Regions from separate parts of the Streptomyces sp. NPDC093544 genome, predicted to be linked through region 2. Evidence: riboswitches for the same ligand, from Rfam matches in the RefSeq annotation. Region 2 holds a riboswitch; the other holds the start of a gene.
The links. A riboswitch is a leader RNA that binds a small molecule or an ion and turns the genes downstream of it on or off. The one in region 2 is predicted to bind cobalamin.
Positions count from the first base shown of each region.

Region 1: another riboswitch for cobalamin. It lies ahead of metE (5-methyltetrahydropteroyltriglutamate--homocysteine S-methyltransferase); the one in region 2 lies ahead of AB0N66_RS10265 (CbtB-domain containing protein).

Region 1 covers NZ_JBFBEA010000006.1:270,542-275,401, reverse strand. The annotation lists gene AB0N66_RS11245 (histidine phosphatase family protein) at 1-296, opposite strand, end outside; gene metE (5-methyltetrahydropteroyltriglutamate--homocysteine S-methyltransferase) at 440-2,758, opposite strand; cobalamin riboswitch at 2,924-3,143, opposite strand; gene AB0N66_RS11235 (phosphocholine-specific phospholipase C) at 3,513-4,860, shown strand, end outside.
Region 2 covers NZ_JBFBEA010000006.1:61,797-66,656, reverse strand. The annotation lists gene AB0N66_RS10285 (ATP-binding cassette domain-containing protein) at 1-1,080, shown strand, start outside; gene AB0N66_RS10280 (ECF transporter S component) at 1,077-1,910, shown strand; partial or broken gene AB0N66_RS10275 (acyl-CoA dehydrogenase family protein) at 1,979-2,275, shown strand; partial or broken gene AB0N66_RS10270 (hypothetical protein) at 2,276-2,461, shown strand; cobalamin riboswitch at 2,495-2,637, shown strand; gene AB0N66_RS10265 (CbtB-domain containing protein) at 2,673-2,894, shown strand; gene AB0N66_RS10260 (CbtA family protein) at 2,915-3,673, shown strand; gene meaB (methylmalonyl Co-A mutase-associated GTPase MeaB) at 3,783-4,766, opposite strand; gene scpA (methylmalonyl-CoA mutase) at 4,763-4,860, opposite strand, start outside.

The sequences.
Region 1 (4,860 bases), 210 kb from region 2:
CGGGCCACCGTGTCGGGTTCTCCGGCGCTGACCTCGTCGAGCGTCCGACCCCGCCAGCGGCCCATGTCCAGCGCACTCAGCGCGGGTTCGTCCAGCGCGGCGAGCCCGAGCGCCGACGCCGTCTCCCGGCAGCGCACCGTGGGGGAGACCAGCACCCGGTCGGCGGTGGGAAGCGTGTCGGCGGCGGACTCGGCGCGTGCGGCGCCGCTCGTATCGATCGGGCTGCCGTCGTCGAACCGGGCCTCCCGCAGCGATCGGTTCATCGCCGGTGAGATCAATGTGACGCGGCTGGTCACTACTTCGCTCCTGTTCTCCGTGCCGAAGGATGGGCACGTGCTTCGGGTACGACATCACAGCCACGCGCCACATGCGTACCGGGCACCGACCAGGGACGGCCGAGAAGGGGCCGGCGCACGCCCTCTCGGCCGTCCCGGCGGAGTCAGGACCCGGCGAGTTCCGTGCGGACCGTCCGGGCCGCTGCGACCAGGTTCTCCAGCGAGGCGCGGGTCTCGGGCCAGCCGCGGGTCTTCAGGCCGCAGTCGGGGTTGACCCACAGCCGTTCGGCGGGGATGGCCTCAAGTCCCTTGCGCAGCAGGGCCGCTGCGTCGTCCGTGCTCGGCACGCGCGGGGAGTGGATGTCGTAGACGCCCGGTCCGGCCTCGCGGGGGTAGCCGTGTTCGGCCAGTTCGCGGGCGACCTGCATGTGCGAGCGGGCGGCCTCCAGGCTGATGACGTCGGCGTCGAGGTCGTCGATGGCCTGGACGATGTCGCCGAACTCGGCGTAGCACATGTGGGTGTGGATCTGGGTGTCCGGACGCACGCTGCTCGTGCTGAGCCGGAACGCCTCGGTGGCCCACGCCAGGTAGGCCGGGCGGTCGGCGGCCCGCAGCGGGAGTGTCTCGCGCAGGGCGGGCTCGTCGACCTGGATGACCGAAGTGCCTGCCGTTTCCAGGTCGTTGACCTCGTCGCGCAGGGCGAGGGCGACCTGACGGGCGGTGTCGCCGAGGGGCTGGTCGTCGCGGACGAAGGACCAGGCGAGCATGGTGACCGGCCCGGTGAGCATGCCCTTGACCGGCTTTTCGGTGAGGGACTGGGCGTACGTCGTCCAGCGCACCGTCATCGGCTCGGGGCGGGAGATGTCGCCGGCCAGGATCGGCGGGCGGACGTAGCGGGTGCCGTAGGACTGCACCCAGCCGTGCTGGGTGGCGAGGTAGCCGGTGAGCTGCTCGGCGAAGTACTGGACCATGTCGTTGCGTTCGGGCTCGCCGTGCACCAGGACGTCCAGGCCGGTCTTCTCCTGGAAGGAGATCACCTCGCCGATCTCGGCCCTGATGCGCTCCTCGTACCCGTCGTTGTCGATCCGCTTCGCACGCAGGTCGGCCCGCGCGGTGCGCAGTTCGGTGGTCTGCGGGAAGGAGCCGATGGTGGTGGTCGGCAGCAGGGGCAGGCCGAGGTGGGCGCGCTGGGCGGTGGCGCGTTCCGCGTACGGCTGGGTGCGGCGGGCGTCGGCCTCCGTGACGGCGGCGGCGCGGGCGCGGACGGCAGGGTCGCGGGTGATCGGCGAGTCGGCGCGGGAGGCCAGGGCGGCCCGGTTGGCGGCCAGTTCCGCGGTGATGGCGTCGGTGCCGAGGGTGAGGCCCTTGGCGAGGGTGGCGATCTCGGCGGTCTTCTGCCGGGCGAAGGCGAGCCAGCCCACGATCTGCGGGTCGATGTCGCGTTCGGCGGCGGCGTCGAGCGGGACGTGGAGCAGCGAGGAGGAGGCGGCCACGTCGACCTGACCGGCCAGGCCAAGGAGGGTGCCCAGCGTGGCGAGTGACCTCTCCAGGTTGTTGACCCAGATGTTGCGTCCGTTGACCACCCCGGCGACCAGGCGCTTGCCCGGCAGACCGCCCACGGCGGCGAGCGTGTCCAGGTTGGCCGCGGCCGCGTCGGTGAAGTCGAGGGCGAGCCCGTCGACGGGGGCCTTGGCGAGCACGGGCAGGGCGTCGCCGAGCCGGTCGAAGTACGAGGCGACCAGGAGCTTCGGGCGGTCGGTGAGCCCTCCCAGGTCGCGGTAGGCGCGTTCGGCGGCGTTCAGCTCGGCGGGAGTGCGGTCCTGGACGAGGGCGGGTTCGTCGAGCTGCACCCATGTGGCGCCTGCGGCTCGCAGATCGGCGAGCACCTCGGCGTACACGGGCAGCAGCCGGTCCAGCAGGGTCAGCGGATCGAAGTCCGCGGCCACGCCGGGGGCGGGCTTGGCGAGCAGGAGATAGGTGACCGGGCCGACCAGCACGGGCCGGGCGGTGAGGCCGCGGGCGAGGGCTTCGCGGAGCTCGTCGACCTGCTTGGTGGAGTCGGTGGTGAAGACGGTGTCGGGACCCAGCTCAGGCACCAGGTAGTGGTAGTTGGTGTCGAACCACTTCGTCATCTCCAGCGGCGCGACGTCCTGGGTGCCGCGTGCCATGGCGAAGAAGCCGTCCAGGGCGTCCGCCTCGACAGCGTCCCGGTGGCGGGCGGGGATCGCGCCGACCATGACCGTGGTGTCCAGGACGTGGTCGTAGTACGAGAAGTCGCCGGTCGGTACCTCGTGGATGCCGGCCTCGGCCAGCTGCTGCCAGTTGGTCCGGCGCAGGTCGGCGGCGGTGGCACGGAGGGTCTTCGCGTCGACGCGGCCCTTCCAGTAACCCTCGATCGCCTTCTTGAGCTCCCGGTTCTGGCCCTGGCGGGGGTAGCCGTACACGGTGGCCTGTGCTGCCGCGGCTGCGGGCTTGGTGGTCACGGAAATCTCCTTCGCGAGATGAATCCCTGAGATCCCGGCGACGGGACGAGAGCGCGAAGGGGTGACACACCGAACGCAACGATTCTTGCGCGCAAAGGCGCGGTCGTCCGTCTGGATATGTGCGCCGACCCGCCCACGAGGTCACCGGGATGTCCGCGCACGATGGCTCGCGCGCGGGCAGCGGGCAGGTCTTCGGACTTGTGGGCGCGTCCCAGTCGTACGAGACACCTACTGGCCGTCGCTTCCCAGCCCCTCCCGGGTCCAGTGCGTATGACGGCGGTCGTTCCCACTCACCGCTGCGGGGCAGTCCCGGATTCCCACCGGGTTCCCTCTTACGACGCCTCCCGTCTGGCGGACGGGGCGAACCAGCTGCACAGACCAGCGTAGAGGGCTTCGGGTGGCCGCGGGGACAACGCCCACATGCCGGATGGTGAGATGAGACATGCGGTCCGTGTCCGGACCCACTCCACTTCGCCGCGGGTTTTGCCCGATGTTGGTTGCGGGAGTCGAGATTGGCGTTCGGTTGACATCCGTTCGCCGCACGTACCGCCTAGTTTCACGCAGGGGCCACGAGGCCCTTCCTTGTCGTTTGGTGCTCTTGTAACACTCCAATCGCACACGTTCCAGCAGCAACCCGGCTACCCGATCATCCCGGCCACCCGATCATCCCGGCCACCCGATCATCCCGGCCACCCGGTCATCCCGTACTTCCGTTACTCCCATCACTTCCGTCAGGACAAGAGGTCACCCACCCATGCCTCAAGTGAATCGGCGCCGATTCCTCCAGCTCACCGGCGGCACAGCGGCGTTCACCGCGCTGTCCAACAGCATCGAGCGGGCCGCGGCGCTGCCCGCGCACCAGGGCTCCGGCACGATCGACGATGTCGAGCACATCGTCGTCCTGATGCAGGAGAACCGTTCGTTCGACCACTACTTCGGCTCGCTCAGGGGTGTCCGCGGTTTCGGCGACCCGCGTCCGGCCACGACATCGGGTGACAAGTCGGTCTGGCACCAGTCGGACGGCGCCAAGGACGTGCTCCCCTTCCGTCCGGACGCCGACGACCTGGGCCTGCAGTTCATCCAGGACCTCCCGCACGGCTGGAATGACGGACACGCCGCCTTCAACAAGGGCAAGTACGACAAATGGGTGCCCAACAAGTCGTCGACGACGATGGCGTACCTGACGCGCGAGGACATTCCGTTCCACTACGCACTGGCCGACGCGTTCACCATCTGCGACGCCTACCACTGTTCGCTCATCGGCTCCACCGACCCGAACCGCTACTACATGTGGACGGGCTACACCGGCAACGACGGCACCGGCGGCGGCCCGGTCCTCGGCAACGACGAGGTCGGCTACGACTGGACGACGTACCCCGAGCGCCTCGAAGCGGCCGGCGTCTCCTGGAAGATCTACCAGGACATCGGCGACGGCCTGGACGCGAACGGCTCCTGGGGCTGGATAGACGACGCCTACCGCGGCAACTACGGCGACAATTCGCTGCTGTACTTCAACAAGTACCGCAACGCCAAGCCCGGCGACCCGCTCTACGACAAGGCCCGCACCGGCACCGACGCCCGCAAGGGCGAGGGCTTCTTCGACCAGCTGAAGGCCGACGTGCAGGGCAAGAAGCTGCCGAAGATCTCCTGGGTCGTCGCGCCCGAGGCGTTCACCGAGCACCCCAACTGGCCCGCCAACTACGGTGCCTGGTACATCTCCCAGGTCCTGGACGCGCTCACCTCCGATCCCGAGGTGTGGGGCAAGACGGCCCTGTTCATCACGTACGACGAGAACGACGGCTTCTTCGACCACCTCGTACCGCCGTTCCCGCCGCAGTCCGCCGCGCAGGGCAAGTCCACGGTCGACGTCGGCCCGGACCTCTACGCGGGCGACGCGAGCCACACGGCGGGCCCGTACGGGCTGGGCCAGCGGGTGCCGATGCTCGTCGTCTCGCCCTGGAGCAAGGGCGGTTACGTCTGCTCCGAGACGCTCGACCACACCTCCATCATCCAGTTCATGGAGCGCCGCTTCGGCGTGCACGAGCCCAATATCTCGCCCTGGCGGCGCGCGATCAGCGGCGACCTCAGCTCGGCCTTCGACT
Region 2 (4,860 bases):
GCCGTCACCCGCCTCGTCCACGACCTCGGCGTCACGGTCCTCATGGCGGAACACCGCCTGGAACGGGTCGTGCAGTACGCCGACCGAGTGGTCCACCTGCCCGGAGACGGCCGCGCGGTGATCGGCGCACCCGCCGACATCCTGCGTACGTCCACGATCGCGCCGCCGATCGTGGAACTCGGCCGGGCCGCCGGCTGGTCCCCGCTGCCGCTGTCCATCCGCGATGCCCGCCGGGCCGCCGCGCCCCTGCGCACCGGCCTGTCCGGACACACGCCCGGTCCCGTACGTCCGTTCCAACTCACCCCTAGGGCACAGCTGTTGACCGCGCGTGGCATGACGGTGACCTACCACGGAGTCCCGGCCGTCCGAGCGGTCGACCTCGACCTGCACGGCGGCGAGGTCACCGCGCTCATGGGCCGCAACGGCTCCGGCAAGTCCTCCCTGCTGTGGGCCCTCCAGGGCTCGGGACCGCGCCGCGCCGGAACGGTAAAGGTCGTCGGCGCCCCCGGGGATCCGCACACGCTGTCCGCCGCCGAGGCACGCAAGGCCGTCGGCCTGGTCCCGCAGACCCCCGCCGACCTGCTCTACCTCGAAAGCGTCAAGCAGGAACTCGCCCAGGCAGACACCGAGTCGGGCGGCGGGGAGCCGGCCCGCGCCATCCTGGACCGGCTCGCGCCCGGCATCTCCGACGACACCCACCCGCGCGATCTGTCCGAGGGGCAGAAGCTGGCCCTCGTCCTGGCCATCCAGCTCTCCGCCGCGCCCCGGGTGCTGCTCCTCGACGAGCCGACCCGCGGCCTCGACTACCGTGCCAAGACGGAACTCGCCCGGATCGTCGACGCGCTCGCCGCCGAGGGCCGGGCCGTTGTCATCGCCACCCACGACGTCGAGTTCGTCGCCCAGGCCGCCGACCGGGTCGTCGTCATGGCCGAGGGGGACATCGTCGCCGACGGCTCCACCACCGAAGTCATCGTCGCTTCACCGGTGTTCGCCCCGCAGACGGCGAAGATCCTCGCCCCGCTGCCCTTCTTGACGGTCGATCAGGTGCGCCCGCTGCTGGACGGGGACTCCGGCTCATGACGACCCCGCGCTCATTCGCCCCGGCCATCCGGCTCACCCCGCGCGTCGGGATCGTGATGGCACTCGCCGCGTTCCTCGGCGTGGTCGCGTTCTTCTGGCCGTTCGTCGTCCCACCGGGCGCTTTGGGCTCGAACTACGCGCCCCCGCTCATCTTCGGTGTGCTGCTGGTGCTCGTCCTGTGCGTGGTGCTCTCCGAGATCGCCGAGGGCGGTATCGACTCCAAGGCGATCGCCATGCTCGGTGTCCTGTCCGCCGTCAACGCGGCCCTGCGCCCGCTGGGCGCCGGCACGGCGGGCATCGAGACGGTCTTCTTCGTCCTCGTCCTGGCCGGACGTGTCTACGGCGCCGGCTTCGGCTTCGTCCTCGGCTGCACCTCGCTGTTCGCCTCCGCCCTCATCACGGGCGGCGTCGGGCCGTGGATGCCGTACCAGATGTTCGGCTGCGCCTTCGTCGGCATGCTTGCGGGATTCCTGCCCCGGGCGAGCGGCCGGCGCGAGGTGCTGCTCCTGGCGGGCTACGGCTCGCTCTCCGGCTACCTCTTCGGCTTCCTGCTCAACCTCTCCTTCTGGCCCTTCTCCCTCGACCCGAACAGCTCCATCGCCTACCTGCCCGGCCTGCCGTTCACCGAGCAGTGGCAGCGTTACCTCGCCTTCGACCTGGCCACATCGCTGGGTTGGGACACCGGCCGCGCCGTCACCAACTTCGTCTGCATCCTGCTGGCCGGCCCGGCGGTCCTCACCACCTTCCGCCGGGCCGCCCGCAAGGCCCGCTTCCGGGCACCCGTGCGATTTGCGGCTCCCGCGCGCGAACTGGACCCGGACGGCTCCTGAGTGCATCCCGAACCGCCGAACGGCTGTCAGGACGGGAAGGCCAGAATCTCTCTGCTTCAGCAGGAAGAGCAAGTCAATGCCTCACCGAACCCGGCGCCGCCCGATCGGACGCTGCCGCCCTGTGCACCCGCGCGGTCCGCGACGGCGACCATCACGTCCTGACCGGCGTCAAACAGTTCATCTCGGGCGCGGGCGCCTCCCGGGTGTAGGTCGTCCTGGCCCGCACCGGTGAGGACGGCCCGCACGGCATCTCCGCGTTCCTCGTCGACAAGGAGGACCCCGGCCTCTTCTTCGGTCCCAACGAGCGGAAGATGGGCCGGCACGCAACGTCCATCCGGCAGGTGATCCTGGACGGCGTCCGGCTGCTCGGCCGCGCCTTCGAGACCAACCTCACCGAAGGCGTCCGCTTCGAACGCCGCCTGTTCCACGCGGTGTTCGCGACCGCCGACCAGAAGGAGGGCATGGGCGCCTTCATCGACAAACGGCCGCCCGGGTTCAACCACCGCTGCCCCACCGGTCGCATCGGCCGCGTCACCTGGCGGGAGAGGTAGATCACGCCAGGTGGTGCGGTCTTGGCCATGCACGCGACACACGGTACCGTCGGTCCGATATCGACGACGGCGAGACGGAAGCTGGTGAGAATCCGGCACGGTCGCGCCACTGTGAAGAGGACGCCCCCTGGGGTGCTCCCCAAGTCAGACCCGTGGCCGTCGTCCAGTGCACCACCGAGATGGGACGCGAACTCCCAGAGGAGGCCCTGCCATGGCGCAGCATGTCGCCCAGCCGACAACCACCACCCCTGTCATACCGGCCAAGCTGCCGCTCAAGGACATCGCCCCCTGGGCGGTCTTCTTCGGCATTCTGATGCTGGTCCTGCTCTACTTCGTCGGCGCTGAGCAAGGCGCCACCTCCGTCGTCTCCGGCGAGGAAGTCCACGAGTGGGTGCACGACGCCCGCCATCTCCTCGGCTTCCCCTGCCACTGACGAAGGACGCCGCTCACCCCATGAACTCCGCAACAGTAAGAAACCTTCTCGTGCGGGGCATGCTCGCCGGCCTCGGCGCCGGCGTGCTCGCCCTGATCGTCGCCTACTTCCTCGGTGAACCGAGCGTCGACAGCGCGATCAGCTTCGAGGAGGCCCATGCCTCGGGCCACGAGCACGAGGTCGAACTCGTCTCCCGCAGCCTTCAGTCCACCGCCGGGCTCGCCACCGGTGTCCTGATCTACGGGGTCGCCTTCGGTGGCATCGCCGCCCTCGCCTTCTGCTTCGCGCTCGGCCGCGTGGGCCGCTTCAGCGCGCGGGCGACGGCGCTGCTCCTGTCGGGGACCGCGCTGCTCGCGGTGTACGTCGTGCCGTTCCTCAAGTACCCCGCCAACCCGCCCGCGGTCGGCAACGGCGACACCATCGGCAAGCGGACCACCCTGTACCTGCTGATGATGGTGCTCAGCGTGCTCCTCGCCATCGCCGCGACCATCCTGGGCAAGCGGCTCGCCCCGAAGGTGGGCACCTGGTACGCCACCGTGTCGGCGCTGGCCGCCTTCGCTGTCGCGATCGGACTGGCGTACGCGTTCCTGCCCGTCATCCAAGAGGTGCCGGCCGACTTCCCGGCCACCGTGCTGTGGCGCTTCCGCGTCTCGGCGCTGGCCATACAGATCACCCTGTGGGGCGGCTTCGGCCTGGTGTTCGGTGAACTGGCCGAGCGGTTGCTCCATCCCAAACCTGCGACAGCCGCAGCGGGACGACCGGTCGCAGCCCCCAACTGACACGACCCGCCACACGAGTCAGGGCCCACGGAACCATCCGGGGCCCTCTCGCGTTTCCGGCCATCGACGCCATCGACGCCATCGACGCCATCGACGCCATCGGGGTGGTTCAGGAGCTTTCGCCGCCGAACGTCCGGAGAATGCGTTCGGCGGCGAGCGTGGCCGTCAACTCGCCGTCCCTGACCTGCCGTTCGAGATCGGGCGTCAAGGCCCGTACGGCCGGATCGGCGTGCAGACGGCCGAGGAGTTCGTCGCGGACCATCGTCCAGGTCCAGTCGACCTGCTGGTCACGGCGTTTGGCGGCGAGCCGGCCGGACGAGTCGAGCAGCGTGCGGTGCTGTTCGAGGCGGTCCCAGACGGTGTCCAGGCCGGCCGATTCGCGGGCGCTGCAGCTCAGGACGGGCGGTGTCCAGGCCGCGTCCCTGCCGTGCATGAGCCGGAGCGCGCCAGCCAACTCCCGTGCGGCTGCCTGCGCGTCGCGTTCGTGCGGGCCGTCCGCCTTGTTGACGGCGATCACGTCGGCCAGTTCCAGGACGCCCTTCTTGATGCCCTGGAGCTGGTCGCCGGTTCGGGCGAGTGTCAGGAGGAGGAAGGAGTCGACCATGTTCGCGACGGCCGTCTCGGACTGACCGACGCCGACCGTCTCCACCAGCACCACGTCGTAGCCCGCGGCTTCCATCACCACGATCGACTCGCGTGTCGCCTTGGCGACCCCACCCAGGGTGCCGGCGGTGGGGGAGGGCCGGATGAAGGCCGCCGGGTCGACGGCCAGGCGTTCCATCCTCGTCTTGTCGCCCAGGATCGAACCGCCCGTACGGCTGGAGGACGGGTCCACGGCCAGCACCGCCACCCGGTGGCCGAGCGCGGTGAGCATCGTGCCGAAGGCGTCGATGAACGTCGACTTGCCCACGCCCGGTACGCCGCTGACGCCGATCCGCCGTGCCCGGCCGCTGTGCGGGAGCAGCTCGGTCAGCAACTCCTGGGCGAGCGCCCGGTGCTGGGGCCGGGTGGACTCGACGAGGGTGACGGCGCGCGCGACGAGCGCGCGCTTCCCGTCGAGTACGCCCTTGACGTAGGTGTCGAGCTCGATCACAGGTCGTGCCCGAGATCGGCCGAGAGCCGCTGGACGAGGTCGTGGGCCGCGTCCGGGATCACCGTCCCGGGCGGGAACACGGCGGCCGCCCCCA